Regions from separate parts of the Sporosarcina sp. P16b genome, predicted to be linked through region 1. Evidence: a T-box and tRNA genes for the amino acid it is inferred to sense, from the RefSeq annotation. Region 1 holds a T-box; the other holds one or more tRNA genes.
The links. The T-box of region 1 lies ahead of CSV77_RS07110 (valine--tRNA ligase). A T-box ahead of a tRNA ligase gene usually reads a tRNA of that ligase, here a tRNA-Val.
Positions count from the first base shown of each region.

Region 1 (16,954 bases):
GAAATCACACGACTTGCCTCAATCGGGCAAACCGCTTGTAAATCCTTCGCTTTTGCAGCTTGTGCATGCGGAAAATCCACAAATGTAAAACTATTCGCAAGTGGTGCTAAAATCTCCAACGTAGCTTGATAGTCTTTCGTATTCAACATCCCCACAACCCAGTCCACTTTCTCTTCTGGAAATTGCTCTTTAATAGTACGTACCAACATACGCGCAGCAGCAGGATTATGGGCTCCATCCATATAAACCTGATCTGCAATCTTTTGGAATCTAAAAGGCAAAGCTACATTTGCTATAGCTTTAGCCACATGATCTTGTTTTAAAGGTACCCCCGCCAATGATAATGCCTCTAAAGCAACGGCAAGATTAATCGCTTGATGTGGCCCTTTCATATTACGCGCCGGAATTTCAAATGTAGACATACCGCAGAAGGTCTCCATAGTTCCTTGCTTCATTGTAAATTCTTCGTCATATGCGCGTACTAAACTTTTATTCGACTTCGCCTCTGCCAAGACAACCTCTTTCGCCTTGTGTGGCAATTCCCCTATAACGACTGGAATATACGGCTTAATAATGCCAGCTTTATGCGCGGCAATCTTTTCAACCGTATCCCCTAGAAACCCTATATGATCGAGAGCAATCGACGTGATGACAGACACTAAAGGCGTCACCACATTCGTGCTGTCGTATCTACCACCCATCCCCGTCTCAAGCAAGACGTAGTCCGGTCCTGCATTACGGAACGCTAAAAACGCTGCCACCGTCAGCAATTCAAAGTCCGTCAGCAAACCGCTCAATCCTGCTGCTTCCATCTCCTCAAACACATATTCCAACTCCTCTTGCGCAATCGGCTTTCCATTGATCCGAATCTGATCATGTATATCCAATATGGCCGGTGAAGAAAACACACCGGTCTCAAATCCATGTGCTTGTAACACTGCTTCCATTACTGCAATCGTCGAACCTTTGCCGTTCGTACCTGCCACATGAATAATTCGCAAATCTTTCTCAGGGTTCAATACACTTGCCAATGCCTTTTCTATTGCGTCTAATCCAGGTTTAATCTCGTCGTCACTCATTATGTCAAATTGTTCTTTATATTCATCAAGTTTTGGAATCAAAGAAATTCCTCCTGTGCTAAAATTAAGTTATATACAGTATAGCAAAGGTGGCGTGGGGATTGAAAAGTTGTTGGGTTATTTATAATGGTAGTTTAACGAGTGATAAATTTGCTGATCAAGCACGGCTTGTACAGGAAGCAGCAGAGCGTGCTGGTGTACGGGCGACAATCTTAAAAAATTATGAAATACAGATGGATGTGCAAGTTCAGATAAAAGATGTCCCTGATTTCGTCGTCTTCCTCGATAAAGATACATTGCTTGGACAGTATTTAAAAAATGCAGGAATCCCCGTCTTCAATGATCCTGAAGTTATTGAGACATGTGATAATAAAGCCAAGCAGTATCTTGAATTCGCGAAGCACGGTGTCGCGATGCCGAAAACGATCATCGCACCGAAGGTCTATCCAAACTTCACAATTGCAGATAGCGGATATTACGAGAACGTCCTTGAAACGCTCAGCTTGCCCATGATCATTAAAGAAGGTCATGGCTCATTTGGTATGAAAGTGTATTTGATCGAAACGGTAGAAGCTTTCTATGAAAAAGTCGATGAGTTGCGTGGTGTCGATTATGTCTTTCAAGAGTTCATCGAGACAAGTAGAGGGCGGGACTTACGCGTCAATATAGTGGGCGATCAAATCATTGCGGCCATGTATCGTCATTCGGAGACGGATTTCCGCGCGAACATTACAAACGGCGGCGTAGCTGAAATTGTGGAATTGACGCCCGCCCAAGAAACACTAGCTATGGAAGCCGCAAAAGCAGTTGGTGCAGAATTCGCAGGAGTAGATTTGTTATTCGGTGCGGATGAACAGCCTCTGGTTTGTGAAGTGAACGGTGCAGCGCATATTCGCAACCTGTTGAACGTCACCGGTATCAATGTCGCCGATGCAATGATTGCGTATATATTGGAGAAGATTAAATGAAAGGTGCCATTTACTATAATGCGGAGGAAGCGAAGAGAAATTATGCGTTTATCGACGATCTATTAAAAGAAGCGAAAAAACTAGATATGAACGTTGAGCTGATAACAGAGTCACCTACTGAACCACTTGATTTCATTTTATTCCGCGATCGTGATCCTGAATTAGCTTTAGAATTGGAGCAAGCCGGTTACCGTATGTTCAATCGAGCGAGTATACAAAAAATCGCCAATGATAAACTACGCACATTTGAACTGGCCTCCTTGCTTGGTATTCCCTCAGTTCCCACATTCAAAGTGGATCAACTTCCTACATTGCCTTTCATACTGAAAACTCGCGGAGGTCACGGCGGAAGCGAAGTATTTCTATGTGAATCTGCACAACAAACAGAAGATATTCTCAATCAATTTGATCCAACTAAACTAATCGCACAGCCTTTCATCAAATCTGACGCGACGGACATCCGCGTATTTATGCTCGGTAATGAAGTGTTAGGCGCAGTGAAACGAACTGGCGCGAAAGATTCATTTAAATCCAATTACACATTAGGCGGTACCGTGGAAAAGTATATGTTGAACGACACTGAAATCAAACAAGTTCAAACGATTTCCCGGGCAATTTCTAGCGACTATTTAGGCATTGATTTCATTCTTCCTATTTCAGGTGGCTGGTTACTGAATGAAATCGAAGATCCCGTTGGTGCCCGTTCACTCTATCAAACACATGAGTTTTCAGTGGCGAAGAAATTATTGGAGTATATCAAAAATCAGTTGAGTGATGAATCATGAGGAGAAAACGCTATACTAATTTAGATAACGTAGATACGCGTAAGACACTGCGAGAAGTGATTCGGTGGCAGAAAGAACGTAATGAAGGAAAGAAAGATTTACGTATCGTAATCGAGCAAGCGCCAGATAATGAAATCGATACAGGGCCCGAAGCTGTTGAAAGGCTGAATGCTGAGTGGAGAAGATTGCAGTTGGATGAAAATCGATTAAGAAAGTTGCTTATTGGGGAAACGTTGTGGTTATAACAAAAGGGGCAGTTACAGAAAGTCATTATGATTTTCTGTGACAGCCCCTTTATAAGTAGAGGGATGTACTCCATTTAATCTCTAGCGTTGACTTTAGCTAGGAAAGCCGTCATTAGCCATAAAAGGATCGGTATGATACTCCAAAAGAAAAACTTCCAATTACTCGTTACTACTGAAAGAACGAAGAAAAAGACGAGTACTAAAACCGCAATAACGACAGCGTACGTTTGAAGTTTATTCATTTTCTATCCCCTTTCCAATAATGTACTTCCACACCATGGGCAAAATGAAATCTCGATACTTGAAGTACCTCCATCATGAATTAACAATCCGTAATCTTGATCTGTTTTATTAAAAAGAATCAATTGATCCGGGCAATCATACGGGTCTTTGTGTACGTCACATGTAAAAGTTGCATGATACGCCATTTCTTCGCAGCAATGCTGTTTCATTCCTACTCACCTTGCTTTCTACTATCTCAGATCTGCTCTTTTTATAGTTTCTAGTAAATTAACCACGCCAGTATATATAAGTGTAACAAACTCCACGGAACGTTTGTTGATGCATGTTGGATATTCGCCTATGATAATAGAGAGCAGGAGGGAAACCGATGGATACAAGTAAAGTTGGTGAATTAATATATACATTACGCAAAGAAAAAGGATTCACCCAGAAACAATTAGCCGATCAAATGAATATTTCGGATCGAACGATTTCAAAATGGGAGCGCGGATATGGTTGTCCGGATGTAACACTTTTATCCAATCTATCTAAGCTACTTGGTGTGAATATAGAAAATATTTTAGACGGTGAAGTACTGTCTAATGAGTTAATAGGAGGAAATATGAAAAAATCAAAGTACTTTGTCTGTCCATCTTGCAATAATATTGTATTGGCAACGGGAAATATTACACTATTTTGCTGTGGCAGAAAGCTTGAAGCGCTACAAGCGAAGAAAGCGAAGGATGAAGAAAAACTTACGATTGAAGAAGTCGATAATGAACGTTTTATTTCAAGCGACCACCCGATGACAAAAGATCATTATATCTCCTTTATCGCATTCGCCACTGGCGATCATGTCCAGATTATCAAACAGTATCCTGAATGGAGTTTTCAAGCACGTCTACCTAAGAGAAAACATGGCACACTGTTATGGTACGATACACAGTTCGGTTTATATTATCAATATATCTAAACAACAAAAAGCACTTCAATTCATGAAGTGCTTCCACCTACACGATTCTTTACATTTTTTCTAAAGAAGTCTATCGTTTGCTTAAAGGTAATATGAGCTAATTCTTCATTGTATGCAAAAGCGTATGGATCACTAAATCCATGCTTCCCATCGTACGTATATACCTCCACATTCGGCTTTTCTAATTTCAAAACCATTTCTTTCACATCAAATGACTTCTCGGTATTCGGAAAGTACAACAAAGTTGGACAAGCGGGGTTCATTCCTGCATAATCTCGTATTCGTGATCCGTAGTATCCAACCATCCCATCTACGCACTCTTCCTCGCTGCAGAGCCAAGCAATTGTCGCTCCTACACTGAATCCAAGTATAAATACTTTTTCGTACTGGTCCTTCATCTCCACCACTAACTCTTTTACCTTACGTGCGTTGTTTTCGAAACTAGCATGCTGCATAAAATTTTCATAAGCTACCTCTTCTTGTGAATAATCAAAAGGTGTTTCTTGAGGCAACAGATTTGGACAGATCACATCGAAGTCTTTCTCAGACAACGCAACACATATGTCTTTCATAAATTGATTGATTCCGTATATTTCATGAAGAACGATGATACAAGTTTCGGAAGTAGATTTTGTTTTACTCATTCTATTTTCTCCTCACGTCATTCATAAAACGTATTTTCTAGAAGTTACTGACTTAACTGTATGTATAGCTACTAGCGCAGATAATGCTTATTCATTCTACCGAATCCACTTGTCTAGACTGTAGTTTCTATCATTACATCTCTTCTTTCTTAATGAAATGGGAGAGATCATACTAATTAGCAAACCAGTTTACAACCAATCAACATTCCAAGTGGTATCAGACTGTCTAATCATGACTGAACGCTCTTCGATTTTTTCTTAGTCAACGAACCTAGATTAGTTTTCTGATCCAATCTCTTTATGACAAAGACTACAATTAGTGACGGTACAATGAAAGGAAAAACAATACATAGAGTTTTACTAATTGCTTGCATAGCTAAACTCCTTCCCGCTTAGACCAATAATTATATTATGTAAAATAGATCGGTTAGTGGAAGTGTGGAAAATACTACGATTCCTAACTTCCCGAATATCTTCAACATCTTTCTTTTTTTCAGTTTTCCTTCTAAATATCACTCTTTTGTATCGTACCAACTAAGCGCTTTTCGCTCTAATTCCTTCACAAACATATTTTTCCCTTCTATATAAGATTTTAAGTCGTCAGGAAATATGCTAGCTAGTCTCTCATATGCTTCCTCCCTACCATTATTAATCTTCCCAGTAAAAGATCGCATCCAAGATTAGATATTGTCGCTCATTCCGATAAACCGTCGGTATTTTTGTTTTAAACGATAGTGGCGTACTCATCTCATTCGCAGCTAATAATTTGTAATTAAACTCCAGTAAAGCTTTCTGTAATTCTGTTGCTAGTGTTTCCAATTCCTCACTAACAGCTAGCGAAGTAGGTGTATCAAGTATTGAACCATGTCCACCACTCACTTCCTCAGCCGTCTCTACCCGAATTGTTCTATACCTTACATCTTCACCCATTATAGCAACTGATGCTAGACGACTTACATCAAGTATAATACCTTTTATCTCTATCTCACGCATTCCATTCTTTTCTACCACGGTTATATAATCTTCTTTCCGATAACAAAAAAACTCCACAAAGGAAGCATAGCCGCTACCGAAATGATCCCATTCCGCTTCGCAGACCACATTGTGGATACGACAGATTCGATAAAATAACCGATTGATATGTGCCAAGACTTCCTGTTCATCATCACTATCATAAGGAAAAGTATCCCCCATAATCTCCCCTTCAATGAACATTTGTAACTGCCGATCAGTAAATATTATAAACACCCCATTTCTTTACTATTTTACTCAACGCCACTCTCTACAATAGAAAACGTCCTTCGTATACAATCTATTTTCGCCAACGCTCCATATGGTAAAATGCATTTAGGTTCCGTATGACCGAAGTTCAAGTTATACAAAATAGGCAAATGCTCCAAATCATACTCTTTCATCACAGTAAGGATTTCCTCTTTATACTCATCAAAGTATTTCTCGTCTTGAGGCTTCGCGAAAATTATCCCATTCACATTATGTAAAATTCCTTGTGCTGCATAATTTCTTAACCAGTATCGAATTAAACTAGGATCAGGCTTCTCCTCGGATGTTTCAAAGAATAGTATACTATCCTTCCAATACTTGTCTCCTGGCCAAATCACCGTCCCCTTTGCAAATTCTAATACTTCGATACATCCGCCAATCAATCGGCCTTGCACAGTGCCTGAGCCTTGAAGCAGTTCGTATCCAGTATTCTGATTCATCGTACGCCGCTTACTCTTATTCGACTCGATCCATTCCAACCGCTCGCTTGTCCATCTTTCAGCCGGTTGTATCTCACCTATGATTTCATTAGAAAAGAGAATTCGATTCACCATCTCGACCGTGTAGGAATCCATTTCAACATTCTCGGCAAAATCAGTTAATATTGCGGGTCCGTAGAATGAAGAAATTCCCGCTTTATGACAAAATAAATGCGATACCGTAACATCAGAGTATCCCATGAAGACTTTTGGATTTTCTCGTATCACGTCAAAATCAATGTATGGAAGTAATCGGATACTGTCCTCCCCACCGATATTCGCAATGATCCCTTTAATATTTGGATCGCTAAATGCCGCCATTAGATCTTCTGCACGAGCTTTCGGGTTTTTATAGAGAAAGTCGGTTCCCTTTAAACTGTTTGGCATTGCTACGACAGTTAGTCCGAATAGATCTTCCAATCTCTTTACGCCTTGTTCGTACCGCCACCTGATTTCCGGTTCGCCTGCGCCTCCCCACGAAGGGCTCACTGTTGCGACCCGATCACCACGTTGCAATTTCTTCGGTTTAATTAACATGCGCTTCTCCCCTTTACATATTCATAGCTGTAAAGTACAAATACAGTAGATACACGGCCGGAATACACGTGATAATACATCCTATAATGCGGATTTTTTTAACTTAACTGCAAAGCTAAGCCGACTTAACAAAAAATCAATAAACAACCTTCTACACACGGTCTAAATACTATGAATTCAATTATACCCATAAGAATCTAATAACACTATTTATAGGGTACTATGTTTTTATAAGAACATTGACTTAGATGGTTTTGGTTTTTACTTATTAAACTATTTCCTCCTCAAAAAGTAGGAATTCAGGCAAAGGAACGGCAACTCTCAGAGCATTAGTCGGACAAGCGAGACAACCAAAGAGAGCAAAGCGAACTGGTTGGCCCACCGCGCGCACTTTATGAAGGCATCCTTTCATCCCACCACTCTCTACTTCGACATTAAAAAAAGCCCATTCAACAGCATCACACTGTCGAATAGGCCTTCTTTTTTAAACTATTTTTAAATCTCTTTCAACTCTGCAATACGACGCTCAACCGCCGCGTACTTCTCCAAATAATCCTTCTCTTTCGCACGCTCTTCCTCAACAACTGACTCAGGCGCTTTCGCAGTAAAACGTTCATTCGACAACTTGCCTTGAACCCGCTTCACTTCACCTTGCCACTTGCCAAGTTCCTTCGTCAAACGAGCCAACTCTTCGTCAATATCAATCAATCCCTCAAGTGGCAAGTACAGCTCTGCACCCGTCACGACTGCTGACATCGTTTTGCCTGGCGCATTCACTTTCACACCAATTGTTAATGTTTCAGGATTACAGAATCGCACAAGATAGTTACGGTTCTCTTCAAGTACCGCCACGGTCTTCTCGTCTTTCGCTGAAATATACAAATCGACTTTACGACTCATCGGTGTATTCACTTCTGCACGGATATTACGCACGGATTTGATGATATCCATCAACAATTTCATATCCGAAGCACGCGACTTGTCCATCATAGCCGCATCCACTTCAGGCCACTGTGCTACTGTAATCGACTCACCTTCATGGGGAAGGTTCTGCCAGATCTCTTCTGTTATGAAAGGCATCAATGGGTGCAATAAACGCATCGTCTGATCTAGAACATGTGCAAGAACTGAACGCGTCATTTTTTTCGCTGCTTCGTCTTCACCATATAGTGGCAATTTCGCCATCTCGATATACCAGTCACAGAAGTCATCCCAGATGAAGTTATATAACGCGCGGCCCATTTCACCGAACTCATACCGGTCAGCCAAGCTTGTTACTGATTCAATCGTTTCATTCAGACGAGTTAAAATCCATGCATCTGCAACAGATTTCTCTCCTGACAAATCGATTTCTTCATATGTCATGCCATCCATATTCATTAACGCGAAACGGGAAGCATTCCAAATTTTATTGGCAAAGTTCCAGATCGCTTCTACTTTTTCTGTAGAGTAACGTAGATCTTGTCCTGGTGAAGAACCTGTTGCCAAGAAATAACGCAATGCGTCTGCACCGTACTGCTCAATTACGTCCATTGGATCTACACCGTTACCGAGAGATTTAGACATTTTTCGCCCGTCCTCCGCGCGTACTAATCCGTGGATCAAGACATCCTTGAATGGACGCTCTTCCGTGAATTCAAGAGCTTGGAAGATCATACGGGACACCCAAAAGAAGATAATATCATATCCTGTAACAAGGGCATCTGTTGGGTAATATTTTTTGAATGTTTCGCTGTCAACATCTGGCCAGCCCATAGTTGAAAATGGCCATAAGGCAGATGAGAACCAAGTATCTAGTACGTCATTGTCCTGAGTCCAGTTTTCTTCATCAGCTGGTGCTTCTTGACCCACATAGATTTCACCTGTTGTGTTGTGATACCAAGCCGGAATTCGGTGACCCCACCATAGTTGACGAGAAATACACCAGTCATGGACATTTTCCATCCATCCTAAGTAGGTTTTCTCGAAACGTTCAGGAACAAACGTCACTTTTTCTTCTTCATTTTTCTGCAGATTGATTGCTTGCTCGGCAAGTGGCTGCATATTGACGAACCATTGTGTAGATAAATACGGCTCCACTACTGCACCACTTCGTTCCGAGTGCCCGACTGAGTGCATATGGTCTTCAATTTCAAATAGCACATTCATCTCTTGTAAGTCTTTGACGATTTGTTTACGGCATTCGAAACGATCCATGCCTTCGTACTTGCCTGCTAATTTATTCATCGTGCCATCTTCATTCATGACGAGCACACGTGGCAAGTTATGACGGTTACCTATTTCAAAGTCATTCGGGTCATGCGCTGGTGTAATTTTCACTGCACCGCTTCCGAAATCCATTTCTACGTAGTCATCCGCTACGATCGGAATCTCGCGTCCTACGATTGGCAATTTAACCATCTTGCCGATCAAATGCTGGTAGCGTTCGTCATCGGGGTGAACTGCAACAGCTGTATCACCAAGCATCGTTTCAGGACGTGTTGTCGCTATTTCAATCGAGTCTGTGCCATCTGCCAATGGGTAGCGCATATGATAGAATGCACCTTGCACATCTTTATGAATCACTTCGATATCCGATATCGCTGTCTTCGTTGCAGGGTCCCAGTTGATGATATACTCTCCGCGGTAGATCAGCTTTTTCTCATACAACTTAACAAATACTTCACGTACTGCTTTTGACAATCCTTCATCCAAAGTAAAGCGCTCTTGTGAGTAGTCAAGAGCCAGACCAAGCTTCGCCCATTGTGCACGGATATGACTCGCGTATTCTTCTTTCCATTTCCATGTTTCTTGTACAAAGTTTTCGCGTCCAAGATCATAACGCGTTTTACCATCCGCGCGAAGTTTTTCTTCTACTCTTGCTTGTGTTGCAATTCCTGCGTGGTCCATTCCCGGCAACCATAGTGCGTCATACCCTTGCATACGCTTCATGCGGATGAGCATATCTTGTAAAGTCGTATCCCATGCGTGTCCTAAGTGAAGCTTTCCGGTAACGTTCGGTGGTGGGATCACAATTGTATACGGTTCTTTCTCGCTTTTTACATTCGATTCAAAATACTTACCTTCAAGCCACCATTCATAACGTCCTTTTTCCACTGCCTGCGGATCGTATTTGGTCGGCATCGTCAATTCGTCAGTCATTTCATTTCCTCCTTCAAATAAAAAGGGATACAAAAAAGCCCCACTCATCCCGGTAAAAGGACGAAGGAGCTCGTGGTACCACCTTTATTTATGAACGCAAAAAGCATTACATCTTCATGATTTGGTAACGGTCTTCACCGGTTCCTGCTACTCATATTTCACAGAAACTGCTCATAGGGGACTTCCATATGCGGTTTCCAGGTACGTTCCACCAATCGTACCCTCTCTAAAGAAAACGGTTCACATGTACTTTCCTACTCTTCGCATTTATATTCATATACACATTATTATAAGCGAAACATGTAGAGTCCGTCAACTGAATAGTAGTCTATAGAGAAAGGATGGTGAACGATGCGAAAAGGTTATAATCCCTATCTGTTGCCGCCGTGGCTTCGGAAAACAAGATTTTACTGTAAAGGCTGTATCATCCCGATCACCGTGTTTCAATTGATTCGATTACTACTTATCCCGACCACTGGCGATTTTTTAGTATTTTGCTTACTCGCTGCTTTGTCCTTCTGCTTCTACAAAAACATTATTTGAGTGGAAGATCTTTCTCGTTATATCGTCATCCATCTCGGCGATGTATAAGAGAAAGTCTTCCATTTCATTATTTACTTGTTCAACGGCACGATCAGCATTTGCAAGAAACTCTAAATGAGATGTCGAGGCAGCTACGAACTGTGGTGCTGCGGGCTCTTCTTCGATTACAACCGGTTCTTGTACAGGCTCTTCCTGTTTCAAGTGAACGGTCCACTCAAGTTTCAATCCCCCGTCTTCCTGTGATGAAGATTTAATATCTCGCACTTCCAATTGCAAGTCGCCATCGAGTTCTACTGGTAGATCAACATTCAAAGGCACAGCATATTCAAAATATCCTTTATTGTTTTCTACTTCCACGTCATGAATGACTAATACATCTTCAGTTGCCAATTCTACTTGCTTGTCTGCATCAAATACAACGTTTGCCGCGATATGATAGATCCCTTGCAAACGGATTGCATCTTCCGTACGTTCTTCCGTAAACCCTGGCGTCACCTTTACCTCAGCCGATTTAGCAAATGCCCCGTACTCCACAGGGAAATAAAAAGACTCTTGCAATGTCCATTGATGCGTCGTCATTTTCGCTTCACTCCTTTTCTTAACTCAGGCTACTATATGAAGAAATAAAGGAATTTAGAAGTGAAGTATAATGTGGAATGTGAATGGGAATGAAACGATCGCAACCGCGCTATTAAAGCCTAGCATCGCGCCAAAAGGACAGTACACCGCGCAAATGCCGGCGTACACCGCGCTATTGATCCCGAAGACCGCGCCATAACATCTGAAAACCGCGCCAATCCTCGCCAACATCGCGCTATCATCATAAAAAATGAACATAAAAAACGCCAAGCAATAAAATCTGCTTGACGCTTCAAGATTATCGTTTCAACTTCTCAAACACTGTATGGAAAGCTTCCACAGTCTTCGCGATATGCTCTTCTGTGTGGGCTGCTGACAAGAACATACCTTCAAATTGGGAAGGTGGTAAGAAAATACCTTCTTCTGCCATTAGACGATAATACTCTGCGAACAGTTCCAAATCGGAAGTTTTCGCTTTATCGTAGTTATTAACGCGTTGATCCGTAAAGAAGAACCCGATCATCGAACCAGCACGGTTGACGGTATGTGGAATATTATTAGCTTTCGCTGCTGCGCGGAAACCTTCTTCCAACTGATCACCAAGCTTGATGAAGTGTTCGTATGTTTTCGGCGTCAACTTTCTCAACGTTTCAATACCTGCCGTCATGGCTAACGGATTGCCAGACAATGTACCCGCCTGATAAATAGTTCCTGCCGGTGCTACATGTTCCATAATCTCGCGAGAACCGCCGTATGCTCCTACAGGCAGTCCGCCACCGATAACTTTACCAAGACATGTAAGGTCGGGTTTGACGTTGAAGTGACCTTGTGCACATTTATACCCTACACGGAATCCAGTCATGACTTCATCGAAAATTAATAATGAACCGTTTTCTTCTGTAAGCTCACGTAAGCCTTTAAGGAAGCCACTATCCGGTCCTACAACGCCCATGTTTCCTGCAACCGGTTCTACAATAATTGCAGCTAGATCGTCTCCATACTCTCTAATGGCCAATTTAACACTTTCCAGATCATTATACGGGACCGTGATCGTGTTTTGTGCAATCGTTTCAGGCACTCCAGGGCTATCAGGCAAACCTAATGTAGCAACACCCGAACCTGCTTTAATAAGTAAGGAATCCGCATGCCCGTGATAACAACCTTCGAATTTAAGGATCTTATTACGCTTCGTATAGCCACGTGCTAAACGAAGTGCACTCATTGTTGCTTCTGTACCAGAAGACACCATACGTACCATCTCGATGGATGGTACACGGTCGATTACAAGCTCTGCCAATTCATTTTCCAGAAGTGTAGGCGCTCCGAAACTTGTACCTGTTTCAGCTACTTTCTGCATTGCAGATACTACGTCAGGATGTGTGTGTCCTAGGATTAGAGGACCCCAAGATAGAACGTAGTCAATATATTCATTGCCATCGATATCCTTAATGATCGCACCTTTACCACTTTCCATAAAGATCGGATCCATACTAACTGATTTGAAAGCACGCACTGGTGAGTTGACGCCACCTGGCATTAAATCCACTGCTATTTTGAACGCTTCTTCAGATTTCGTATATGTTTTTTGTCCCATATTATTTCTCCTCCAACCAGCGAGCTGCATCTTTTGCATGATATGTCATGATGATATCTGCACCTGCACGCTTCATACTTGTTAATGTTTCTAACACAATTTTCTTCTCGTCTACCCAGCCGTTTAATGCAGCCGCTTTGACCATTGCGTATTCCCCACTGACGTTATATGCCACGACAGGTAGGAGTACATGATTTTTTACATCGCGAATGATATCGAGATAAGACAATGCTGGCTTAACAATTAAGAAATCTGCGCCTTCAAGAATATCAGATTCCGCTTCACGCATTGCTTCCATACGATTTGCTGGATCCATTTGATACGTTTTACGATCGCCAAATTGTGGTGTGGATTGCGCCGCTTCACGGAATGGACCGTAATAAGCAGACGCATATTTAACTGCATACGACATAATGGGAATGTTTTGGAATCCCGCATCATCTAGCGCTTGACGAATGACCGCTACAAAACCATCCATCATATTCGAAGGTGCAATGATATCCGCTCCCGCTTTTGCTTGACTGACTGCTGTCTTCGCTAGCAGAACGAGACTAGCATCGTTATCTACATCATTGTCGTGAATAACGCCACAGTGCCCGTGATCTGTATACTCGCATAAACAAGTATCCGCTACAACGACCAATTGCGGATGCCGTTCTTTCACTGCACGTGTTGCACGTTGAATGATTCCTTCGTCGTCATATGCTTCAGTACCCGTTGCATCTTTTTCCGAAGGTATACCGAATAAAATAATAGATGAAATACCTAATTCAACAACTTCATCCGTTTCTTTTAATAATAAATCAATAGAAAACTGATCTACTCCTGGCATAGAAGCGATTGGATTACGCACGTTCTCGCCTTCTGTAACAAAGATAGGATAAATGAAATCCGCTGCTTTAATTTCTGTCTCTCTAACCATCGCTCGAACGGTAGGATGTGTACGAAGTCTACGATGACGCTTAAATTCTATTGGACTCATTTGTGAACTCTCCCTTTCGTTTGGCCAGTTCATGGACTAGCTCGACTAATGTATACGTTTTGGGCTTGACGTGAACAGGCGCACCCACTTTTAACAATGCACGTTCCGTAACATGACCGATCGCGCAAACCGTAAAGCCAAACCATGTTGTTTTCGGGGCAATACGTGAAGAGAACACTTCCACCGCCGACGGACTTGCGAACAACACGGACACTTGATTTTTATGAAGTATAAAACGACACAATTTATCTATTTCACTCGTTGCACTTTTGGTTTCATAGACTGTCCATTCTGAAACATGAAACGGCAACTCCTCCCGAATCAAACTACCAGCAAGAGTACCTTTCAAAAAGACCACGTGTAATCGTTCCGACTCTTTTGGATTAAACTGTTTGACGAAAACATCTGCACTAAACACGCTTGGAATGAAAGATACGGCAAAGCCGAGTCGATCTAACGCTGCCGCTGTTCGAGTTCCGACTGCAGCCACTTTTCCTTTGAACGTATCTGCTGTTACATTGAACCGCAACATTTTTGCACGGAACGCAGCAACTGCTGATTGACTCGTAAAAATGAGCCAATCAGCTTTCATTGCTTGTTGCAACTTTTGCTGATCAGCCTTCTTTTGTATTTCTCCCACTTCAATTAGTGGAATTGAAACCGGAATGCCACCGTACTTTTTTACCAGTTCGGCAGCTTCCGTGGATTTTGGTGTTCCTGTGAAAATAACCGTTTCTCCTGCTAACGGTAAAGCGTTACGCATCCATTTCCGCCTTCACTTTCTCAATTACTTCAGCAGCACCTTGGTCACGTAAAATTTTACTGACTTCTTTACCCACTGCAACAGGATCTGTTCCTTTCACTGTTTCACGGAACACTTGAATTGCATCCGGAGACGCGATGAAACCAGTCATTTCCACTTCATTACCATCAAACTTTGCAAATCCTCCGATTGGTACTTGACAAGAACCATCCATTTCATTAAGGAATGTGCGCTCAGCCTGTAGCTCAATCCATGTGCTCTCATCTGTTAATTTCGCTAGTTCATTTAATAATTCTGTATCGTCTTCACGACATTCAATTGCTAATGCACCTTGTCCTACTGCTGGAATACAATCTTCGAGCGATAGGTGTTCTGTGACGATGCTGTCATCCCAGCCCATACGCTTAAGTCCTGCCGCCGCTAAGAGGATTGCATCAAATTCACCATCTTGGAGCTTACGTAGACGTGTATCAATATTTCCACGAATCCACTTAATTTCAATATCTGGGCGCAACATCAATAGTTGTGAGCTACGACGAAGACTGGATGTTCCAACAACCGCGCCTACTGGTAAATCCATGAAGCGAACATGGTCGTTTGCGATGTAAGCATCACGTGGATCCACACGTTTAGGGATACAGCCGACTGTCAAACCATCTGGAATTACCGCAGGCATATCTTTCATGCTATGTACGGCAAAATCAATTTCTTTATCAAATAATGCTTGCTGGATTTCTTTTACGAATAACCCTTTACCGCCCACTTTTGATAACATGACGTCTAAGATTTGATCGCCTTTCGTAACAATCTCTTTTACTTCAAATTCAAATGGTGCACCTGCTTGCTTCATTTGTTCAATAAACCATTTCGTTTGAGTCAATGCCAGCTTACTTCTACGTGAACCTACAATAATTTTTCTCAAAAAACTCTTCCTTTCTTATATCCATAAATGAAATTGTGACAGCGTGCTGCCCAAAAAGAAATTCACAACCGTTAAAAGAAATGCAAATATCGTCATCCAAGCAAACTCCACTGATTGAAGCTTACCCTTATAGTTGAAATAAATAACCGAAGAATAGATGAGTAATACTGCAAAGGATCCCATTATTTTCACATCAAATAGAGACCAATTCTCAAGCGCTACATACGCCCATTGAACACCGAATAATAAACTGACGAATAAAATCGGGATGCCAGTATAGATCGACATTTTCATTCCCATCATCGTCTGATGCAAATTCGGTAGACTGGAAAAGCGTTTTCCAAATTTCTTACTTTTTAGTACGTTATATACAATCAAATACAATACCGCAAAAACAAATGCTAACGCGAACACTGCATACGAGAGGATTGCTGACGTAATATGGACAAACAGTACTTCCGAAATAAGCGAATCACCAACAGTGGATGCTGTGTATTTCAAATTGGAAAAGACATGAATCATTAAAAATACAAATCCAATGATATTTGTGAAAAACACCATGAAGTTCACTTTATAAATCAACTGGAACACAATAGATAATGTGACCAGTAACCATACATAAAAATAGATTCCTTCAACTAGCGATAATACTGGAAAGCGCTTCATCTGAATTATATAAAGAGATAAAATCGCGGTTTGTGTAACCCAGACGGTAACGATAAGCCAAAAAGCAGTACGATGAACAACTTTTGACTTCTTCAAGTAATCAATTAAGTAAAAAACAAGACCGAGGGCATAAAGAACAATCATGACTTCCTGAAGTCTTGCGACGGTTAAATCAACCATATGCTATTCTCTGCCTTTCAAGCGAAAACCTCTCTTTTGCTAGTAAGGAGTGTTCGTCTATATTGTCTCAAATGAGAGGGTGTTACTGCAAATAATTGCATCCATAATAAGCATCTTTCTACTAGTTTGCCGAATATTTATGCATGTATTGCCTATTTAACTGCAATAAAAAAGTGGGCCTGTATCATTCTTGTGAAAGACAGATACAGAACCACCTGGGATTAGTGTTGATAATGTAAGTTCGTCACATCCACACCATCTGATTTTTGATCAGCGCGCTTTTGAAGACGTTCTTTTGCTTGTAATGCCAGCTGTTCCTTTTCTGTTACGACATCTTCAGAAATTCCAAAGATTTGTTCGAAAAGAGCGAG
Region 1 covers NZ_PDYO01000004.1:80,650-97,603, reverse strand. Annotated here, with positions in the region: gene CSV77_RS07155 (bifunctional folylpolyglutamate synthase/dihydrofolate synthase) at 1-1,121, opposite strand, end outside; gene CSV77_RS07150 (ATP-grasp domain-containing protein) at 1,181-2,047, shown strand; gene CSV77_RS07145 (ATP-grasp domain-containing protein) at 2,044-2,832, shown strand; gene CSV77_RS07140 (hypothetical protein) at 2,829-3,077, shown strand; gene CSV77_RS16890 (hypothetical protein) at 3,152-3,319, opposite strand; gene CSV77_RS07135 (DUF6980 family protein) at 3,323-3,529, opposite strand; gene CSV77_RS07130 (helix-turn-helix domain-containing protein) at 3,688-4,272, shown strand; gene CSV77_RS07125 (dienelactone hydrolase family protein) at 4,293-4,916, opposite strand; gene CSV77_RS07120 (hypothetical protein) at 5,565-6,110, opposite strand; gene CSV77_RS07115 (S66 family peptidase) at 6,182-7,213, opposite strand; gene CSV77_RS07110 (valine--tRNA ligase) at 7,709-10,354, opposite strand; T-box leader at 10,408-10,625, opposite strand; gene CSV77_RS07100 (hypothetical protein) at 10,853-11,476, opposite strand; gene hemL (glutamate-1-semialdehyde 2,1-aminomutase) at 11,775-13,070, opposite strand; gene hemB (porphobilinogen synthase) at 13,072-14,052, opposite strand; gene CSV77_RS07085 (uroporphyrinogen-III synthase) at 14,033-14,815, opposite strand; gene hemC (hydroxymethylbilane synthase) at 14,808-15,737, opposite strand; gene ccsA (cytochrome c biogenesis protein CcsA) at 15,753-16,583, opposite strand; gene hemA (glutamyl-tRNA reductase) at 16,805-16,954, opposite strand, start outside.

Region 2 (16,954 bases), on a different contig from region 1:
GTCGATTTAATTATCGGTATTTTAGCGGTTCTCCTCACACTAGAGGCAGCGAGACGTGCGGTAGGAATGCCGATCACAATCATCTCCGTAGTGTTTCTGGTTTATGCGTTCTTTGGACCTTATTTCCCAGGGTTCCTTGCACATAGAGGGCAAAGTGTGGAAAATCTCGTTCAACTCATGTTCTTTACAACGGACGGGATTCTCGGTACGCCCATTAGTGTATCCGCCACTTTCATCTTCGTCTTCCTGTTGTTTGGAGCGTTCTTAGTAAAGACTGGTGTTGGTAACTACTTTAATGACTTGGCGGTAGTATTGGCAGGACGTTTGACTGGCGGACCGGCAAAAGTCGCTATTTTCTCAAGTGCTTTGCAAGGTACAATTTCAGGTAGTTCTGTAGCAAATGTCGTGGGATCTGGTTCGTACACGATCCCGATGATGAAGAAGCTAGGGTACCGAAAAGAATTTGCAGGCGGAGTAGAGGCAGCTGCGTCTACAGGTGGGCAGATTATGCCACCCATCATGGGGGCCGCTGCATTCCTGATGGTTGAATTTATCGGCGGCGTTACGTATTGGGAAATTGCCAAAGCAGCAGCTATCCCTGCGTTGCTGTACTTCACCGGAATTTGGATCATGACCCATTTCGAAGCAAAGCGTGTTGGTTTGCAAGGGATGGATGCCTCGCAAATTCCTAATCGTAAAGAAACGCTAAAAAAGATTTATTTATTACTACCAATTATAGGTATTATTGTCTTCCTATTAATAGGTATTCCGACGATGAAAGCGGCTTTACTCGGTATCGTATTAACCATTGCAGTAAGTGCAATTAGTAAAGAAACGAGAATTGGCTTTAAAGATATGATTGAGGCGTTAGTAGATGGTGCCCGTACAGCATTGGCTGTAGCAGCTGCAACAGCTTGTGCGGGTATTATTGTCGGTGTTGTCGTCAAGACGGGTCTTGGGCTTAGCTTGGCAACCGGCTTGATCTCGGCAGCTGGCGGTAACATCTTGCTCACATTAATTTTCACGATGTTCGCGGCAATCATTTTGGGGATGGGCTCTCCAACGACGGCAAACTATGTTATTACATCTACAATCGCGGCCCCTGCTATCATTACATTATTGATGCTAGATGAGCCTACAGGTGCAGCTGTGCCGATTGTAGTGGCGGTATCTGCACACTTATTCGTATTTTACTTTGGTATCATTGCGGATATCACACCGCCTGTTGCACTCGCTGCCTTTGCAGCTTCTGGTATTTCAGGTGGGGATCCGATCAAGACTGGTGTCACTTCCGCAAAACTAGCAATTGCTGCATTCATCATCCCGTACATGTTCGTCTTTAATCCGGCGATGCTGATGCTCGACTCGAGTATACTAGAGATTGTTTGGGTGACTGTGACCGCCATTATTGGTATGGTCGCAATCGGGGCGGGGATCATTGGCTTCTGGTATAGTAAACTGAACTGGATTCTGCGAATTATCACGATATGTACAGGCATGTTGTTGATCTACCCAGAAACTATCACAGATATTATCGGTTTAGTATTATTCATCGTCTTGCTGGTGTCTCAGTGGATGGGTAATAAGAAAAATAATTCGCCAACATTGGCTTCAAATTAACTAATTTCTAAAAAGACTTGCCAGCTCGAAATGGAGCTTGCAAGTCTTTTATTTTACTGATGAAAGATAAGAATTTTCAGAAAGTTACAGGCGCTCTTACATCTCTACAAATCTAGTTGGGTGAAAAGAACTAGACTAAATAGAATTTTTACTAGAGGACGGGTCTAATATATATAAGGATTCCCGTCGAAACTTGAATTTTAAAACACATGATAAAATTAAAGTCAAGAAGCCGAAGGACCAAAAATCAGTCAAATTATTTTGGACTAATTACGCAGTTTTACCAACACGAGTTATGTATATACTACATATAAGCGAATCAGTCATAACGAATAAACTATATAGATCGGTACAGAAACCAATCAAATCAAAAAGGAGAGAAAATACTATGAGTACACAAGAAACATGGTGGGAAAACGTTTTTGAAGGGCACTTGGCACATGGTTTCAACAAAGAACGTATGAGTGAGCTGGATCATGAAGAGTTTTTATATTTTGAGAATGAATCAACAGAAGAACAATTAAACCCTATGCAGTAAGGAAATGGAGGAGCGTCTCTAAATAGTCTAATAAACGTCCATAAAAGTCGATAATTTTTCTAATGGTATAGAAAAATTATCGATTTTAATTTCTTTGTTTACAACAAGGAAAGATAATGTTATTATAGTATTTGTGCTTGAGAGCCTAACTAACTCATTTCAACATGCACATCCTAGTATGATCGATTCCGTAGCTCAGCTGGGAGAGCGCCACCTTGACAGGGTGGAGGTCGCTGGTTCGAGCCCAGTCGGAGTCATAGGTGCCAAACCTAAGTTATTTACCGTAGGAACACGGTTTATAACAATAAACAGTCCTATTAGACCGAATGTCTAGGGGCTGTTTTTTTATGTCTAGATTTTTTCACATGTACTGTCAAATGATATTCAAGCGCACCATCCGTCATGCGGTGTATAGTGATAATACGAGCACCTATTTAAATAAGCAGGAGGGCTAACATACAATGAAAAGAAAACAGATTACATCTAATGTACAAAAATATACAGTGGAAGAACAGATAGAGCTCTTGCCGTATTTATTGAAGGTTATGTCAAAAAGCAGTAGAAATTCGGTGAAATCCATTCTTACACGTGGCCAAGTTATGGTGGATGGTCAGATGACAACAAAGCATAATCAGCTATTAGCGCCTGGACAAAAGGTGGAAATACAAAGCAATAAAACGGCTATAAATGTCTCGAAATTAGTCGGTGTATCTATTCTCCATGAAGATGACGATATTATCGTGATCAATAAAGATGCAGGCATTCTTTCTGTAGCTTCTGAAAAAGAAAAAGATCAGACTGCCTATAGAGAAATCACAAAGTATGTGAAGAGGAGTCATCCTGAAAACCGAATTTTTGTTGTGCACCGTCTGGATAGAGATACATCGGGTGTGATGATGTTTGCTAAAAACGAAGAAACCCAGCAAGCGTTGCAAAGTACATGGAATGAATTGGTAAAGGAACGTTTGTATACTGCGCTTGTCGAAGGGAAAGTACGTACACAATCAGGAACTATTTCGTCTTGGTTAACGGAAAATAGTGCATTCAGAGTATATTCAAGCCCAACTGACAATGGAGGACAACATGCCATTACACATTATAGAAGAGTACAAGCGAATAAAAGTTGCTCATTGTTGGAAGTTCTTCTGGAAACCGGCCGAAAAAATCAAATACGTGTGCATATGGAAGAATTGGGTCATCCAGTGATGGGTGACAAAAAGTATGGTGCTACAGGCAACCCTTTGCGTAGAGTGGGACTTCATGCCACAGCTTTGTCATTTATACATCCACGTACAGGGGAATTAGTTCGATTTGAAGCGGAAGTACCGCAAATCTTCATTACGCGCTCAAAATAAATAATGGTTCATTTTGCAGTTCCTTAGGATATCCAAGGAACTGCTTTTTTATGTGATTTCATTCAAATGTATAGTTGAATGGCTAAATTGACAAAATATCTTGAATTGCATATACTAAAATTAATCAATCAAACGGACGGTTGAATGATGAAAAGGTAAAATGAACGAATTTTTGAGAGGACTGGTCACATGGCTTCTGAGAAAAATGTCTATCGCCTACAAAATTTATCGTGCACGAGTTGTGCTGCAAAATTCGAGAAAAATGTCCGGCAGATTGATTCTGTGAAAGATGTGCAGTTGAACTTTGGTGCATCCAAATTAACCGTTGCGGGAGAGGCTTCTATTTTACAATTAGAAGAGGCAGGTGCATTTGACGGTATTAAAGTGTTCCCAGAAAAACAGCGGATCAGTAAACAACATACGCCTTTTTGGAAAAAACGTGAAAATCAAACGACTATTGCTTCGTTAGTTTTGCTACTAGCAGGGTATGCAGTATCTACCGCAAATGGTGATCATAACTGGCTGTCGATCGCTCTGTTTCTCTCTGCCATTATAATCGGTGGATTCAGTTTGATGAAGGAAGGATTAACGAATCTTTTTAAACTTGAATTTGATATGTCTACATTGATGACAATCGCAGTCATTGGGGCTGCACTCATTGGTGACTGGGCAGAAGGTGCGGTCGTAGTGTTCCTCTTCTCTGTCAGTGAAGCATTAGAAAGTTACTCGATTGATAAAGCGAGAAACTCCATTACGTCATTAATAGAGATCGCCCCTACAACTGCAATTGTACTTCGCGGAAATAATGAATTTGAAGTAGATGTAGAGGATTTACGAATTAATGATGTGATTTTGATTAAACCGGGACAAAAGATTGCGATGGATGGTGAAGTGATCCAAGGTGACTCATCCGTTAACCAAGCCGCCATTACAGGTGAGTCTGTGCCCGTACACAAAGTACTTGGAGACGAAGTGTTTGCAGGTACCTTGAATGAGGAAGGTGCAATGCAAGTCCGCGTGACGAAACTAGCTGAAGATACTACGATTGCCAAAATCATTCACTTAGTAGAGGAAGCACAGGCGGAAAAAGCACCGACACAACAATTTGTCGATCGCTTTGCGAGATACTATACGCCAGCTATTTTAGTTATTTCTTTACTGATTATGATCATACCGCCACTTTTAATCGGTGGAGTATGGGGTGAATGGTTCTATAAAGGTCTTGTCGTATTAGTAGTTGGCTGCCCTTGCGCATTAGTCATCTCCACGCCTATTGCGATCGTTACCGCGATTGGGAACGCTGCACGCAATGGTGTATTGATTAAAGGTGGCATTCATTTAGAAGAAACGGGACAAATCAACGTGGTAGCATTTGATAAAACAGGTACGCTGACTGAAGGACGTCCGGAAGTAACAGATGTCGTGTCGGTTTCTTCATTAACAGAAGATCAAATAGTGCAACAAGCAGCTTCTATCGAGAAGTTTTCCCAACATCCATTAGCCTCATCGATTATGCGGGCAGCGGAGAAATTACCGCTTGGATTACTGTCGGTACATCAATTCCAATCCATTACAGGTAAAGGCGCAAAAGCTATGATTGGAGAGCGTGTAGTGCATGTGGGCAGTCCTAATTTATTCCGGGAAATGAACACAGTGGCAAAATCCATTGAACAGCAGATTTTAGCGTTTCAGAAACAAGGTAAAACCGTTATGCTCGTCTGGTCTGAAGCGGGTTTAGAAGGAATAATAGCAGTAGCTGATCAAGTGCGTAAAAGTAGTGTGAAGGTTATCCAGAAGCTTCATGAGATGGGTAAGAAGACGGTGATGCTAACGGGTGATAATCAATCGACCGCTCTAGCAATTGGAGGGCAACTTGGGTTATCGGAAGTCAAAGCAGAATTATTACCCGATCAAAAAGTCGAGATGATTAAATCATTAGGTCAATATGGTAAAGTGGCAATGGTGGGTGACGGAGTGAATGACGCGCCAGCATTAGCTACGGCAAATGTCGGTATTGCAATGGGAGGTGCGGGAACAGATACTGCACTTGAAACGGCAGATATTGCATTGATGGCAGATGACTTGGAGAAACTTCCCTATACGATCAAATTAAGCTCGCGCACGAAACAAATCATTGTACAAAATATCTCGATCGCTCTTGGTTTGAAAGTGCTTGCACTACTTCTCATTATTCCAGGTTGGCTGACATTATGGATGGCGGTCATGGCAGATATGGGTGCGACGGTCATTGTCGTATTAAATTCATTACGACTCATGAAAAGTAAAATATAAAATACGTAGAAACTTCAGTCGAATCAATCGTCTGAAGTTTTTTCTATTGAATAAAATGGTAGACTGATAACAACAACAATCATGAGGAGTGTGGATAATTTGGCAATGACCAGTCTGGAACTTGAAATGATTATGAACAAACAGAAGCAATATTATGTATCAGGAGTAACGCGTAGTATTTCATTTCGAAAAATGATGTTGGAAAAGCTATATAAAGCGATTCAAAAGCACGAGAAAGAAATTTCGGAGGCATTGCATGAAGATCTACACAAACCTCCGCTCGAAGCCTATGTAGCAGAGATAGGCTTTGTGTTATCCAGTATTACACATATGATGGATCACATGGAAGAATGGGCAGCGCCTGAAAAAGTTAAGACACCACTCCATTTACAACCGGCAACGAGCTTTATCGTGAAGGAACCATATGGCACTGTATTGATTATCGGACCCTTTAACTATCCGTTCCAACTGTTGATTGATCCGTTAATAGGCTCGATCGCAACGGGGAATTGTACAGTGTTGAAACCTTCGGAAGATGCGTTGCATACAGCTGCTGTCGTGGACAAAATCATTTCAAGTATATTTCCGTCGGAGTATGTAACCGTTGTGCATGGTCACAAAGAAGAAACACAACTGTTACTTGGCGCACCATTTGATTATGTATTCTTTACCGGAAGTGCAAAAGTAGGAAAAATCGTCATGAAAGCTTGTGCGGAGAGATTGACTCCGTTGACACTAGAATTGGGCGGAAAAAGTCCAGCCGTTGTCGATCATACCGCAGATATCAAAAAAGCGGCAGAGAAGATTGTTTGGGGTAAGTATATGAATGCAGGTCAAACATGTGTAGCACCAGACTATGTATTAGCTGACGTTTCGATTTACGATGAGTTGTTAACTGAAATGAAGAGCGCCATCCAACGTTATTACGGGAAAAATGCACAGAAGAGTGCTGACTACGGTCGCATAATTGCGGATCGTCATTTCGATCGGCTGGCGAAAATATTAGAGCAAGATCAAGCATATATCGTAGAAGGCGGCAAGACAGATGCTGCGGATAAATACATCGAGCCGACAATTTTAGCGCTTTCGGACTGGAATAGCGCAAGTATGCAAGAGGAGTTATTTGGGCCGATCTTGCCTGTTCTTCCGTATGATAATTTAGGTGTGGCCATGCAGCAAATTAGCATGTTACCTAAGCCGCTTGCTGCATACCTTTTCACTGAAAACGATGAGGCAGCCAATCATTTCATCGAAGTATTGCCTTTTGGCGGTGGTTGCATCAATGACACCATTTCACATGTGGCCAACATTCATTTACCGTTTGGCGGAGTAGGACCTTCTGGAATGAATCAATACCATGGAAAAGCAAGTTTTGAAACATTCTCCCATTCGAAATCCATGATGAAAAAGAGTACCGCAGTATCGGTGCCTATAGCATTTCCTCCATATAGAGGGAAATTGTCAGTAGTAAAGCGTTTCATTCGCTAACTGTAAGGAAATTCAAACTATTGAGATGCACTTTGCTGTCTTTTGACCAGCAAAGTGCCTTTGTGATCATCGATGATCTTGTTACAGATCAACATCATTTAAGTAACGGACAATAGGAGTAAATATTTCGGCATGATATAGAAACTTCATGCTATATTCCATGCTGGATGTGAAAAGAAAAGATGCGTATAATAGGAATGATAGATACATTCTATAACACTTCATTTTCCAGAATAAAAAGCCTTTTTGAATTACTATTCGCCTTTTTGTTATACTTACACGAGTTATTCACCAACGTATTGGAGGAAGCCAAATGAACACGAAAGATTTACTATCTGTACTACCTGTAAAAACAATTAAAGGGACATTACCTGAAAATATAACAGACGTAGCGGTCGACTCAAGAGCTGTTCAAGATGGAGGGGTATTTGTTTGTCTAAAAGGTTATACAGTGAATGGTCATCAATTCGTCAAGAGTGCATTGTTAAGTGGCGCACGTGTTATTATCGCATCAGAGCCTATCATAATAGATGAAGACCGTACAGCGGTCGTCTATGTCGAAAACACATCAAAAGCGATTGAACTATTGGCCTCTAAGTACTATCAGTATCCTTCGAAACGTATGAAAATGATCGGTGTTACGGGAACCAATGGAAAAACGAGTGTCGGCAACATCATTCATGACATGCTGCGACAGGCTGAAGAAAGGACAGCTGTTTCTGGTACGATTGGTTTTAAATTAAATGACATCCTCTATGAAACGGAAAATACAACGACTGATGTTTTGACTACTCAGCAGATGATTGCGCAAGCAGCAAATGAAGGTTGCGAATCGATGATCATGGAAGTGTCTTCACACGGATTAGTTGAAGGACGATTGGCAGGAACGGAATTTGATATCGCGATCTTCACTAACTTAACGCATGATCATTTGGATTATCACAAAACGATGGAGAATTACAGTGCAGCGAAAGGTTTACTGTTTGCACAATTGGGTCAGCAACTTGATCAACAAAAGTATGCAATCATCAATGCTGATGATCCATGGAGCAGTAAGATGATCGAAATGACATCATTCCCAATTTACACATACGGTATTCATGTGAAGTCTTCATTCCAAGCAACAGCGATTGAAATGCAGTCGAACTTTACGAAATTCCAATTGCATGCGCCAGATGGAACGTTCCCCGTTACGATGCCGTTGATTGGAGAGTTTAACGTCTATAATTCGTTGGCCGCAATTGCAGCGTTATATGCGAAAGGAATGGCCACAGAAGACATTTTACCGCTACTGGCGAATGTATCGACAGTGAAAGGCCGTCTTGAAAAAGTGGAAACATCTTTACCACTGACCATTTTCATCGATTATGCACATTCGCCGGATGCGATTGAAAAAGCGATCGCTACAGTGCAACCCTTAAAAAAGGAAGGCAACCGTCTATTATTCTTAATAGGAACGGGAGGTAATCGAGATCGTCTTAAGCGCCCAATCATGGGAGAAAAAGCGGCAGCAGCAGATTATGTTGTCTTTACGACAGATGATCCACGAGACGAGCCATATGAGTCGATCTTATCGGAACTTAGTGCCACTATGCCGCATAACCAGTACGCATGTATAGGGGATAGAGAAGAAGCAGTGCGTCATACTATTGAGCAAGCAAATGCGGGAGACATCATTATATTTGCTGGAAAAGGTCACGAAGACTTTCAAATTATCGGCAATACGAAATATGCGCATTCGGATGCAAACATTGCACTTGAAGAAGCAACCAAAAAGTTCGGTGACACACCCATCAATAAGTGAAGTGCAGTTTGAATTTGAGAGTTTATAGTTTTTTAGTCAATTCAATGAAAACCATTGAAATGCATTCCTATTCTCTCTATGATAGAAAACGTAAGCAAAAGGAGAGTACAATGGATGCAAAAAAATAGACATGATGAAATCACATCGCGGCGAACGTTTGCGATTATTTCTCACCCCGATGCCGGTAAAACGACAATTACTGAAAAGTTACTATATTTTGGCGGAGCGATTCGTGATGCTGGTACAGTTAAAGGAAAGAAATCAGGAAAATTCGCTACGTCTGACTGGATGGAAATTGAAAAACAACGTGGAATATCTGTCACTTCTTCCGTTTTACAATTTGACTATGCAGGCAAACGTGTCAATATTTTGGATACACCCGGACACGAAGACTTCAGTGAAGATACGTATAGAACATTAATGGCAGTGGATGCTGCCGTCATGATGGTTGATTCAGCAAAAGGAATCGAGCCACAGACCATTAAATTATTTAAAGTATGTAAAATGCGCGGAATTCCTATCTTCACATTCATTAATAAAATGGATCGCCAAGGTAAAGAGCCTTTGGAGCTAATGGAAGAACTAGAAGAAGTGTTGGAAATCCAATCTTACGCAATGAATTGGCCCATTGGTATGGGGAAAGAGTTCCTAGGCATTTACGATCGTTTCAATGAACGTATAGAGCTAGCGCGTCCGAATGCAGACGAGGAACGTTTCCTTCCAATCGACGAAGACGGCGAGCTTGCAGTAGAACACTCCATGAAAGAGACTTCTTACTATAAGCAAGCACTAGAAGATGTCATGCTATTGAATGAAGCTGGGAACGACTTTGATGAAGAACGTATCGCTAAAGGCGATTTGACACCTGTATTCTTCGGTAGTGCGTTGACTAATTTTGGTGTTCAGACATTTTTAGAAACATTTTTACAATTCGCACCTGAGCCTCAACCTAGGTTAACGAAAGATGCTGAATACGTAGACCCTGAGTCTGAAGTTTTTTCAGGATTTATCTTCAAAATTCAGGCTAACATGAATCCTGCACATCGGGATCGGATTGCATTTGTTCGAATCGTTTCTGGTGAATTTGAGCGTGGCATGACGGTAACGGTTCCGCGTCTTTCTAAAAACTTCAAGTTAACGCAAACGACTCAATTCCTTGCAGATGACCGCGAAACTGTCAATCAGGCAGTAGCAGGCGATATTATTGGGTTATATGACACAGGTAACTACCAAATTGGTGACACGGTCATCAGTGGTAAAGCAAACTTTCAATTTGAGGCGCTTCCACAATTTACTCCCGAGCTTTTTGTTAGAGTAAATGCTAAAAACGTCATGAAATCCAAACAGTTCCACAAAGGAATCTTACAGCTTGTGCAGGAAGGAGCTATTCAGTATTACAAAACATTGCATACGGAAGAAGTCATTCTCGGTGCAGTGGGGCAGCTTCAATTCGAAGTTTTCGAACATCGTATGAGAGCGGAATACCATGTGGAAGTCCAGATGGAGACAATGGGATCCAAAGTAGCGCGCTGGATTGAAAACGAAGAAGATGTAAAAGAGACCATGGCAGGACAGCGTGCATTACTCGTAAAAGATCGATATGATCACAAAGTTTTCTTGTTTGAAAACAGTTTTGCGATGCGTTGGTTCCAAGATAAATACCCGGATATCAAACTGTATAACCAATTATAAATTGTAAAATATATGGCCCGGACGGATTCATTATAATCCGTCCGGGTTATTTGTTAAAAATGTGAATATTTTTTGTGTGTATTCGCTATTATTCGAGCAAATTACGGTGATAATACGCTATTCAGGTGATATGGTGGAAAGATGAAAAGGTTTCTCCAGCTGGAGCGCTGAAAAAGAGAGGAATAGATCAATGAAGATTAGTAGTTTTTCGGTCAAACGACCCGTTTTTACGTTAGTCACTATGTTTCTTGTCATTATTTTAGGTGCAGTATCCTTCTTTAAAATTCCCGTTACCTTAATTCCTGATCTAAATCCGCCGGTAGCGGTAGTGGTTACGAATTATCCGGGTGCTTCACCAACGGAAGTAAGTGAGAAAATCACTAAACCGTTGGAAGAAAGTTTATCGACAGCTCCTGGCTTAAAGTCGATGCAGTCTTCTTCTCGAGAAGGAGCCAACTTAGTATTCTTACAATTTGACTGGGATTCTTCGATTGATGACGTCCAAATGGATATCCTCCAACGGATTGATCAAGTAGAAATGCCTGATGGTGCTAATAAACCACGTTTCATGAAGTTTGATCCCTCTCAATTCCCGGTCATCCAATTATCTTTGCGATCCGTCGATCAAGATACGAATATACGGAAGATTGCAGAAGAGCTAGAGAAAGAATTACGCCGTATTGAAGGTGTAGCCAGTGTCAACGTGTCAGGTAAAATCATTGAAGACGTTCAGGTTATTTTAGATCCTGATAAATTAAAAGAATTTAGTTTAACGCAATCCGATGTCGTGCAAGCAATACAAGCTAGTAATGTATCTATGCCAGGAGATCCGATTGACACGAGTGATGGTAGAAAGTTAACTACAAGAATCTTAAGTACTGTACAAAATATCTCGGATGTACGAGGTATCCAAATAGGCGCTAATCCTCAGACAGGTGACAAAATCAAAGTCTCTGACGTGGCGGATGTTGCTTTGTTGGAGCCGGAAGTACAGACAGAAACACGAGCCAATGATGAGCAAGCTGTATTATTGTCTGTACTTCAAGAATCAGGAGCAAATACTGCAACTGTATCTAAAGAGTTTAAAAAATCATTGGATAAGTTATTGGAGAAAGACGCATACAAGGATATTGAATCTGATGTGATGTTTGACCAAGGGGACTATGTACAGATTGCCATTGGCAATATTGGTCAGTCATTAATTCTTGGTGGTTTGTTCGCTATGCTCGTATTATTTGTTTTCTTACGTGGAATTAAGAGTCCCATCATCATTGGAGTAGCGATTCCATATTCGGTTATTGTAACATTTGTTCTCATGTATTTCGCAGACTTCTCGTTAAATATCATGACACTCGGTGCACTTGCTCTAGGGATCGGGATGTTAGTTGATAATGCCATTGTCGTAATAGAAAATATTGAGCGTCATTTAGCAATGGGGAAAACACCAACAGAAGCAGCGAAAGATGGTTCTAAAGAAGTGGGCGGGGCGATAACCGCGTCTACGTTAACTACTCTAGCTGTTTTTGTACCGATTATTTTCATTACGGGAATCATTGGTCAAATCTTCACGGAGTTCGCATTAACGATTTCATTTAGTTTATTTGCGTCGTTAGTTGTTGCACTGACTGTCGTGCCTATGCTTGCGAGCCGTTTGTTGAAAACACCTGATGAAGAAACACTCGAGAAAAAGAATCGTGTGAAGAAAAATCAGAGATTCGAAAAGTCCGTCGAGTGGGCTTTAGGCCATCGTCTACTCGTGTTACTACTCACAACCGCTTTACTAGTAGGAAGCGTATTCGGAATTCTAAAAGTAGGAACGGAATTCCTGCCTGCTACGGACGAAGGATCTTTCAGCGTCAATGTAAAGTTACCAAATGGTGCTTCACTCGATGCGACAAACGATGTAGTAAAACGAATTGAAGAAGAAATGAAGAAACAAGACGACGTGGAAGTGTATGTCAGTTTAGTCGGCGGAACTCAGCAAAGTATGGCCCAAGGTGGATCAGAAAGCAATATGGCAGAAGTGTATGTAAAACTGATCCCACTAGAAGACCGTGACCGCTCTGTCTTTGAATTTGTAGACAAAGTACAACCAGTCGTAGAAGATGAAATCGGCGATGACGCAGAAATCAGTTTCAACATGCAGACTGCTGCTGGCTCGAGTCCAAACACCTTATCATTCTCCTTACATGATACGAATGAGGAACGGTTAGGAAAAGCGGTATCAAAGCTTGATGAGAAATTGAGTGAAATGGATACTGTAACTGACGTCAAAAATGATTTGGTAGATACGGTAGAGGAAATAAAAATTGAAGTGGATCGTGACAAAGCTTCAGATGTCGGATTGGCTCCATATCAAATAGCGCAAACGGTTAGTGACGTTACGCGAGGTGTCTTTGCTTCACAAATCGTCTTTGAGAAAACAGGCGAAGTAGTTGGAGTGAACGTTAGCTATGATGAACGTTTCCGCAATAGTGTAGATAAGTTAAAGGAATTGGAATTAAAAACACCGCTGGATACGTTTGTTAAATTGAAGGACATAGCGGATGTGGAAATCGCAGAAGGTCCTGCAACGATTGTACGTGTAGATCAAGCACATTCAGTCGCATTTACTGTGAAATATCTATCCAATGAATCATTGGGAGATATGACGAAAAAGGTGAATGATATTGTAGAGGACCTCGATCTACCAAGTGAAGTAGAACTTTCATACGGGGGAGATCGCGAGTTATTTGAAAATGCGATTAACGATATGTTATTGGCGATTATACTGGCAGTGATATTGGTATATATCGTAATGGCTGCACAGTTCGAATCGTTTAAATATCCATTCGTTATCATGTTCTCTGTACCTCTTATGTTAATCGGTGTAGCCTTAGCGTTATTCTTCACGAATACACCAGTTAGTGTAACAGCAGTCATAGGTCTTCTCATATTGGTTGGGATTGTGGTCAACAACGGAATTGTGTTAGTTGATTACATCAATCAGCGTAAAGAGGCAGGACTTAGTTCGTATGATGCCATCATGTCGTCTGTACGTGACCGTGTGCGTCCAATCCTCATGACAGCCCTCACAACTATATTGGGCTTACTACCGTTAGCGCTAGGCCTCGGTGAAGGTTCGGAGTTGAACCAACCGATGGGGATTGCAGTAATTGGCGGATTGATCAGTTCCACGTTCTTGACATTGTATATTGTTCCCATCATTTACAGTTTGTTGGACCGGGAGACGCGTCGAGGTAGGAATACGCCGAAGAGAGAACACGCTGTAACGGAAGATCAGCCTGTTAAGATAACGGAAACTGTAACCGTGACAGTAACGGAAACTGTAACGGTTAGAGAAACCAAATAATGCATACTGCCGGCAAATGGAACTTTTCGTTTGTCGGCTTTTTTTATTATATTGAATAAATCATGTCAAGGAAAAGTATAGTGGTAGGAGTAAACTATACAATGGACAGTACCCACGCGATACGCTTACATGTACATCAAAATAGTTATGCATACTAAATTGAATAGCTCTACAGGCATCGCCTAAATCATTTGCAAATCAAAGTTATCATGTTATAATACTTTAAAAGTATCCGATAACTTAATAACTTTTGACGCAATGTCAAGGGGGAGTAGCTATAGGGAAACCTATTTCATAATCGTCAATACGTGACCGCCACAATGGTCATCGGTTATGATAGCTGGATTTTGAACGTAAAATTCCAACTTAGCGAGACCTTTGCCTAATTATTAGGTGAGGGTCTTTTTTATTTTGTAGAAAATAAGGAGGCATTATGTTGGATCCGATTTTATTAGAATATGCATGGGTACTCCTAGTATTAATTGTACTTGAAGGCCTATTAGCAACAGACAACGCGGTAGTAATGGCAGTAATGGTAAAACACTTACCGAAACTCCAACAAAAGAAAGCATTATTTTATGGTTTGCTAGGGGCATTCGTCTTTAGATTCACTGCACTATTTATGATTACGTTTTTAGTGAAGTTCTGGGAGATACAAGCAATCGGTGCCATTTACTTATTGTTTATATCCGGTAAAAATATATACGATAAAGTGACCCATAAGCCAGAAGGGCATCCGAATAAGAAACCTAAAAAACAATCCGGTTTCTGGATGACTGTGTTGAAAGTGGAACTGGCAGATATTGCGTTCGCTTTGGACTCTATGCTTGCGGCTGTTGCGCTTGCCGTAACATTGCCTGAGTTAGGTGACTTCCATATCGGTGGCATTAATGGTGGGCAGTTCGCTGTGATGTTGCTAGGTGGTATGATTGGTTTAGTCATGATTCGATTTGCAGCGAAACAATTTGTGGTAATGCTTGAAAAGTATCCAACCTTGGAAACTGCAGCATTCTTAATTGTCGGATGGGTAGGTGTAAAGCTAGTTGTATTAACGCTGGCACACCCTGCGCTTCTCATCATTCCAGAAGCATTCCCACACTCTACAATGTGGAAAACAACATTCTGGGTTGTGTTATTAATCTTAGCTATCGGCGGATATCTACTGGCCGTTGCCAAATCAAAAGTGAAAGCTAACAGATAATACGAAAGCAGTCTCTTCCGTTGAACGGAAGAGACTGCTTTTTTGTTGCCTCAGTTTAGAAGTGTATAAAGAGTGTAATGTTCTATATATAGCTATCTTTTCATTAAGGGATTTGATAAAGTAGGAAAATGAAGTTTCCGTTATGAAAGGAATTTGAAAAAGATGAGGCTTTCCAGGGAAGTTTTTCATAAGTTTACGCCAGCACAGATTATCGCCTTCTACTACTTTTTGGCAATTGCATCTTCTTTTGTCTTGTTAAACTTGCCGGGTGTCTATAAACCGGGCGTGAAGGTGGCCTTTATAGATAGTTTATTTACGGCTGTGAGCGCCGTGAGCGTAACGGGCTTGTCTTCTATTAGTATCGGAGAAACGTACTCTGTATTTGGTATTTGCATGATCATGCTCGTCCTTCAGCTCGGTGGTATTGGCATCATGTCATTAGGAACATTTTTCTGGCTACTTGTAAAGAAAAGAATTGGCATGAGAGAGCGGCAACTGATTATGGTGGACACGAATCAGTACACATTACAAGGTGTCGTTCAATTAATACGTCAAATCATCCAAATTATCGTAGCCATTGAGATTATTGGCGGTGGTATTTTAACATTATATATTTATCGTTCTTACAATTCATTTAGTGAAGCGTTGTTGAATGGCATGTTCATGGCGGTGTCTGCAACTACGAATGCGGGTTTTGACATTACGGGTTCATCGATGATACCGTATCATGATGATTACTTCGTGCAACTTATACTAATGATATTAATTATTTTAGGTGCTATTGGCTTTCCGGTTCTGATTGAAGTGAAGAGCTTCTTTTCGAAAAAAGTGCCGCATTTTCGCTTCTCCCTTTTCACTAAGATTACGACCGCGACATTCGGTATTCTGTTACTCGCAGGTACATTCACTATTTGGGTGTTGGAATCATTGAATTCATTTAAAGGAATGAGCTGGCATCAGCAATTTTTCACGGCGTTATTCCATTCAGTTTCTGCACGATCGGCGGGTCTTGTGACGTATGACGTAACGCAATTTAGTGAAGCAACAGATATTTTTGTCAGTGCGCTCATGTTCATTGGTGCTTCGCCCAGTTCAGTAGGTGGCGGTATCCGCACGACGACCTTTGCTATTGCGCTATTATTTCTCATTAACTTTGCGAAGGGGAATGACGTTATACACGTTTTTAAACGCCAAATTAAACTAATTGACGTATTCCGATCGTATGCAGTCATCCTCGTAGCGTGCTTTATGGTGTTGGCGGCATTATTGTTGCTATTACTTACGGAGCCTGGAATACCTGTAATCCCGTTGTTATTTGAAATCACATCCGCTTTCGGAACGTGTGGCATGTCACTTGGTATTACAAGTGATTTATCAGTGTTCGGTAAAGTGATTATTATGGTGCTAATGTTTATCGGTCGAGTAGGTTTGATATCGTTCATCTATACGATAGGTGGCAAATCGAATAAAACGCCTTATCATTACCCAAAAGAGCGTGTAATTATTGGTTAATAGGAAATATAAAACCGCAGCAAGCGAATTTTCGCATGCTGCGGTTTTATTATAGATAAACGGTGTCTAGTGCTTGTTCAGACAGATGGTAGTGCTGTGC
Region 2 covers NZ_PDYO01000001.1:10,384-27,337, forward strand. Annotated here, with positions in the region: gene CSV77_RS00085 (TRAP transporter permease) at 1-1,620, shown strand, start outside; gene CSV77_RS16975 (hypothetical protein) at 2,009-2,158, shown strand; tRNA gene CSV77_RS00090 (tRNA-Val) at 2,343-2,415, shown strand; gene CSV77_RS00095 (RluA family pseudouridine synthase) at 2,620-3,513, shown strand; gene CSV77_RS00100 (heavy metal translocating P-type ATPase) at 3,703-5,805, shown strand; gene CSV77_RS00105 (aldehyde dehydrogenase) at 5,905-7,293, shown strand; gene CSV77_RS00110 (UDP-N-acetylmuramoyl-L-alanyl-D-glutamate--2,6-diaminopimelate ligase) at 7,607-9,097, shown strand; gene CSV77_RS00115 (peptide chain release factor 3) at 9,212-10,789, shown strand; gene CSV77_RS00120 (efflux RND transporter permease subunit) at 10,980-14,141, shown strand; gene CSV77_RS00125 (TerC family protein) at 14,578-15,342, shown strand; gene CSV77_RS00130 (TrkH family potassium uptake protein) at 15,505-16,854, shown strand; gene CSV77_RS00135 (B12-binding domain-containing radical SAM protein) at 16,904-16,954, opposite strand, start outside.
Region 2: it encodes a tRNA-Val, which carries the amino acid that the T-box ahead of CSV77_RS07110 (valine--tRNA ligase) is inferred to sense. The anticodon was not compared.